Regions from separate parts of the Streptomyces sp. URMC 127 genome, predicted to be linked through region 1. Evidence: riboswitches for the same ligand, from Rfam matches in the RefSeq annotation. Region 1 holds a riboswitch; the other holds the start of a gene.
What was found. Region 1 has a riboswitch for cyclic di-AMP ahead of ACSNOH_RS12760 (C40 family peptidase). Riboswitches for the same ligand answer to the same signal wherever they lie in the genome.

Region 1 (2,983 bases):
ATGCTCCGGCGCGCCCACCGCGCCGCCGGGCACTCCCCCACAGGAGGCCACGAGTGAAACGTTCCCGCACCTCCACGCGCCGTACGGCCGCCGCCGGCGCGGCGATGGCCGCCCTGACGGCCGCGGCGCTCACCCTCCCGAGCGCGCAGGCGAGTTCACCGGCGCCCCGTCAGCTCTCCTCTCCGCAGGCCGCGGAGCTCGCCCAGCGGATCTCCGCGGAGCTGGGCGCGGACTCGGCCGGCGCGTACTTCGACTCCGCGAGCGGCCGGCTCGTCGTCGGCGTGCAGGACGAGGCCGCGGCCGCACGTGTGCGCTCCGCGGGCGCCGAGCCGAGAACCGTGCGCCACTCGGCGGCCGAACTCGCTTCGGCCCGGCGGGCGCTCAAGGCGGACGCATCGATTCCGGGTACGGCCTGGGCGGTGGACCCGCGCCTCAACAAGGTCGTCGTCACCGCCGACAGCACCGTCACCGGCGCCCGCAAGGACCGCCTCGACAAGGCCGTCGCCCGCCTCGGCGACAAGGTCACCGTCAAGCGGACCGCGGGGGTGCTCCGCCCCTTCATCGCGGGCGGCGACGCGATCTGGGGCAGCGGCGTGCGCTGTTCGCTGGGCTTCAACATCACCAAGGGCGGCAAGCCGTACTTCCTCACGGCGGGACACTGCGGCAACGCCTCGCGCAGCTGGTCCGCCACGCAAGGCGGCGCCCAGATCGGCGTGACCGAGAGCTCGTCCTTCCCCGGCCACGACTACGCGCTCGTGCGCTACACGTCGAACATCGCCCACCCCAGCGCCGTGAACCTCTACAACGGCCGCACGCAGAACATCAGCAAGGCCGGCGAAGCGACCGTCGGCGAGACGGTGCAGCGCAGCGGCAGCACGACCGGCGTGCACGACGGCCAGGTCACCGCGCTCGACGTGACCGTCAACTACGAGGAGGGCGCGGTCGAAGGCATGATCGGCACGTCGGTCTGCGCCGAGCCGGGCGACAGCGGCGGCGCGCTCTTCGACGGTGACACCGCCCTCGGCCTCACCTCGGGCGGCAGCGGCGACTGCTCCTCCGGCGGCGAGACGTTCTTCCAGCCCGTTCCGGCGGCCCTGCAGGCGTACGGGGCACAGCTGCCGTGACGCACTCCTCCGGGGACCCGAGACGGGATCCCCGGAGGCTTCCGGGCCGGGGTAGGGTCGCCCCGGCCCGGTCTACTGTGCGGGCCGGTCACCGGTCAGTTGACGTCAGTTGACGCGGCCGTACCAGACGCTGCTGGACCAGATCTTCTCGAGCCGCACCGACGTGCCGGGCTTGGGCGAGTGCCAGATCTTGTTGTTACCCGCGTAGATGCCGACGTGGTAGACGTTGCGGCCCGAGTGGAAGAAGACCAGGTCGCCCGCCTGGCGGGAGCCGGCGGAGATGTGCCGGGTCTTGTTGTACTGGTCGGCCGCGGTGCGCGGCAGGTTCTTGCCGACCTTCTTGAAGGAGTAGAGCGTGAGGCCCGAGCAGTCGAACCGGTTGGGGCCGGCGGCGCCGTACTGGTAGGGGGAGCCCTGCTTGGAGGCCGCGACCTTCAGGGCCGCGGCGCCCGGGGTGGCCGCACTCGCCTCCGCCGCCATGCCGGGAAGCAGCATGGACGCGGTCACGGTGGCCGCGGTGACCACGGAGGCGGCACCGGCGCGGGACACGAGCGTGGATATGCCGGAGAACGCAGACATGCCAAAACCCTTCGTCATCCGCCTGCGAAAGATGACCTGTCGGGTTCGGGCTGTCGAAGTTGCCCGGCCATCCGAATTGCCTTCGTTGGCTTCACCCCAAGGACCACCGCCATCGTGGTCCGCCGTGCTCGGGTCTCCCGCTCCTGCCGATCCATTCTTCTGCTCCGCACCCGGTACGGCGGCAGGACTCGGCGTCCGCCCGGGTCGCCCGCCTCGGTGACGGGATCTTGTTGTTCGATGCACGATCCTGCATCACGGACCGCCGGAATTCGGAGCCGAAAGGGGCTTCTGTGAACTTCTTCACTTCGCGGCGCCCCGTGGAACCGGGGTGTTACCCGGCATCACGAGTGGCGGGAAATCCCGTTTATCAAAAGGGGGTTGAAGAACTGATTCGAGTCACGCCGGCCGGCGGCGAAGGGCGAGGTCGGCGGGGTCCGGGCAGGGCGTCTTTGCGTCAGAAAGGCGGAGCGGCACGGTCCGTGCGGTTCGCCGCAAGGGCCGGAGGGTAGCCCTACGGCATGCTCACCCTAGGGATCGAGGAGGAGTATCTTCTGCTCGACCCGGCCACCGCACTGCCGGTTCCCCTGGCCGACGAGGTCCGGGCGGCGGTCGACCTGGATCCGGTCGTGAACGAGCGGGAGATTCAGGCGGAGCTGTTGCAGGCCCAGGTGGAAGTTGCCACTCCGGTCTGCTCCGATCTCGCCGAAGCCGGCCGCCATCTGCTGCGGCTGCGCCACGCGGTGAGCTCCGCCGCCAAGCGGTCCGGCTGCCGGATCGCCGCCTGCGGTACTGCGCCGTGCTCGGGCCCCGAGCCCATCCCCGTCACCGGCAATCCGCGCTATCTGGCGATGCGGAAGCGTGCCGCCCAGCTCGTGGACGAGCAGTTCGTCCACGGGATGCACGTCCACGTCGCCATCCCCGACCGCGAGACGGGCGTCGCGGTCCTCAACCGGGTGCGGCCCTGGCTGCCCGTCCTCGTCGCCATGGCGGGCAACTCCCCGCTGTGGAACGGCCAGGACACCGGCTTCTCCAGCTGGCGGACGGTGGTCTACAGCCGCTGGCCGGTCAGCGGCCCGCCCCCCTACTTCCACGGCCTCGCGGACTACGAGGAGCGCATCGAGGCGCTGCTCACGGCCGGGGCGATCGCGGACCGGGGCCAGCTATACTGGCAGGCGCGGCTCTCGGACCGCTATCCCACGATCGAAGTCCGCTGCCTGGACGTGCAGTTGCGGGCCGACGACTCCGTCATGTTCGCCGGCATCGTCCGCGCCCTGGTCGCC
Region 2 (2,983 bases), on a different contig from region 1:
CTGATCACCGGTGGCGCCCTGTTCGGTCTCGGGGCGCCCGCGAACTACACGTGCGCCCCCTTCCTCTCCGCCGCGCCCCTCGTGGCGGCGCCCCTGCACACCCTCCGCACCACCGCCGCGGCCGCCCTGGCCGCGATGGCGGTCGCGGTCGGCCTCGTGCTCTACCGCCGGCCCTCCGACACCGGTGAGGCGCTGGCGGAGATCGCCGCCGTCGGCGCGGTCTCCCTCGTCGCCCTGGGCATCAACCGCATCGCCCACCGCAGCGACCAGCAGCTCGCCTCCGCCCGCGGCATCGCCGAGGCCGCTCAGCGGGCCGTCCTGCCCGCGCCCCCCTCCCGGATCGGCGGCCTGCGGGTGGCCGCTCGCTACGTCGCCGCGCAGGCCGGCGCCAGGATCGGCGGGGATCTGTACGCGGTTCAGGACACCCCCTACGGCGTACGGGCCATCGTCGGTGACGTCCGCGGCAAGGGGCTGGGGGCCGTCGAGGCCGTCGCCGTCGTGATCGGCGCCTTCCGGGAGGCGGCCGAGCAGGAGCCGACACTGGAGGGGCTCGCGGGACGGCTGGAGCGCGCGCTGCAGCGGGAAGGCGCGCGGCGGGCGAACCTGGACGAGCACGAGGGCTTCACCACGGCCGTCCTGGCGGAGCTGCCGCCGGGCCGCCCCGTACTCCGCCTGCTGAACCGCGGCCATCCGCCGCCGCTCCTCCTGCACGCGGACGGGCGGGCCGGCGCGGCCGACCCCATGGTGCCCGCGCTGCCGCTCGGCCTGGGAGAGCTGGGGGCGTGGCCGGACCAGGCCGAGGAGCTGGAGTTTCCCACGGGGTCGACGCTGCTGCTGATGACGGACGGGGTGACCGAGGCCAGGGATGCCGGCGGTACGTTCTACGACCCGCTCGCGGAGCTGACGGGGCGCCACTTCAGGAGCCCGGAGGCGCTGCTGGACTGCCTGCTCGCGGGCGTCGCGCGCCATTCGCGCGGTCAGGCGGCCGATGACATCGCCCTGTTGGCGATTCGGCGCGCCGAACGAATCGAACAGCATTTCGTAGAAAGTATCGGCAGGTTCCGTGGGCGGACGTCCTGTGAAGAGCTGTCAGGGGAGAGTGGTGGATTCATGCTTTCGGCTTGGAATCCACCCGCCCTGTCTATTAACGTTCGATAACGGAGCGCGGTCGTCGCAACCGCCACAAGAGGCGGTGCACCGTGCGCCTTCGCCGAATCCCGCGGGCACAGCACCACCTGATACACCGGCAAGTTCTGGGAACCGGGGAACCACCACCCTGGGGTGAATCGGGCCGCACGCGGCTCGTAGGAGACCTTCCTGCTCCGAACCCGTCAGCTAACCCGGTAGGCGAGAAGGAAGGAAAGGAGTGCCTTCGTGGCATCCAGAGAGCCTGCCACCCCTTACGAGCCTGCTGACGACTACGGTCACGCTTCCTACGAGGGAGCCACGTACGAGCAGGTCTCGTACGAGCAGGCCACCTCGTACGAGAAGACCTCTTACGAGCAGGCCACCTACGATCCTCCGCTGGTCCCGGCGTACGTGCCGCCGTACGAGCCCGAGCCGGACCCGTCGTCCTACGAGCCGGCGGCGTCGTACGAGAACCGGCCGTCCACGCCGTCCGGCGAGCGGTCGTACGGATCCTCCGCCCTCAGCTCCTTCAGCGCCTTCTCCTTCGGTGCGGGCCGCGGCCGCCACCGCGTCGTCAAGCAGCGCGGCGGCACGATGGCCCGCAGCGGTGCCGTGCTCGGCGCGGGCGTCATCGCGGCGGTCGGTGCGGGCGGCATGGCGCACGCGCAGGAGCGCCCGGCGTCCTCCATATCCATGCCCGACCTGGCGCAGCTGCCGGGGGTGGGCTCGTTCTTCGCGGGGAGCGCGGCGGGCACGGCCGACTCCGCCGGTGAGGAGCGGGAGGCGGCTGTTTCGGAGCCGGTCGCTTCGGAGACGGTCGTTTCCGAGCTGGTCCGGGAGACGGCGAGGGCCGGCGAGGCGCTCCGGGTGAGGATCCTGGAGCAGGCCGATCACCAGCAGGGCGTGGCCGAGGCGGAGGCGCAGGCGGCCCGGGTGACGAAGGCCGCGCAGGCGCAGAAGCAGGCGGCGGAGCGCAAGGCGGCTGAGGCGGAGGCGGCGCGGTCCGCGGCGGCCGTGGCCGCGGAGCAGAAGCAGGCCGAGCAGAGGCAGACGGAGCAGGGACGGCCGCAGGCACGGACTCCGGAGCGGACGCCACAGCGGACGCCGGAGAAGACCCACGTACGGGCACCCGAGAAGAAGCAAACGGAAAAGGCGGAGAAGGCGGAGAAGAGGGAGCGGCGGGCCGGCGCGTTCACGCTCCCCGTCGGCTCGTACACCCTGACGGCCGGCTTCGGGCAGGCGGGCAACATGTGGTCCGCGCGCCACACGGGCGAGGATTTCGCCGCCCCGACCGGCACTCCGGTGAAGGCGGTGAGCGGCGGCACGATCACCCAGGCCGGCTGGGCAGGAGCGTACGGCTACCGCATCGTGCTGCGGCTCGATGACGGAACGGAGCTGTGGTTCTGCCACCTGTCGTCGATGGTGGTCACGTCGGGCAAGGTCGCCGCGGGGCAGGTCATCGGCCGGGTCGGCGCGACGGGCAACGTCACCGGGCCGCATCTGCACCTGGAGGTCCGGCCGGGCGGGGGCGCGCCCGTCGATCCGCTGGGGTGGCTGCGGGGCAGGGGCCTGCAGCCGTAGCGTCTCCCTGAGGGGCAGCCGTTTCCCCGACGGCCCGGCGTGTATTCCGTCCCGGCGCGTATTCCGTACGGAACGGGGCACCCGATAGCGCGTGCCCACCGAGCCCTCGGCGTCCTCCGAGCCCACCGCGTCCTCCGAGCCCACGGCGCACGACGCGAGGACGATCACCACGGCCGTACCGGCGCGACTGGACCGCCTCCCGTGGTCGCGCTGGCACTGGACCGTGGTGATCGGCCTCGGGACGGTCTGGATCCTGGACGGCCTGGAAGTGACG

Region 2: it holds a riboswitch for cyclic di-AMP, as region 1 does, so the genes downstream of both, ACSNOH_RS23615 (M23 family metallopeptidase) here and ACSNOH_RS12760 (C40 family peptidase) in region 1, are expected to answer to the same signal.

What each region holds. Positions count from the first base shown of each region.
Region 1 covers NZ_JBPQTW010000043.1:19,250-22,232, reverse strand. Annotated here, with positions in the region: gene ACSNOH_RS12765 (S1 family peptidase) at 54-1,124, shown strand; gene ACSNOH_RS12760 (C40 family peptidase) at 1,230-1,703, opposite strand; cyclic di-AMP (ydaO/yuaA leader) riboswitch at 1,708-1,889, opposite strand; gene ACSNOH_RS12755 (carboxylate-amine ligase) at 2,222-2,983, shown strand, end outside.
Region 2 covers NZ_JBPQTW010000135.1:14,651-17,633, reverse strand. Annotated here, with positions in the region: gene ACSNOH_RS23620 (PP2C family protein-serine/threonine phosphatase) at 1-1,158, shown strand, start outside; cyclic di-AMP (ydaO/yuaA leader) riboswitch at 1,235-1,365, shown strand; gene ACSNOH_RS23615 (M23 family metallopeptidase) at 1,375-2,709, shown strand; gene ACSNOH_RS23610 (MFS transporter) at 2,873-2,983, shown strand, end outside.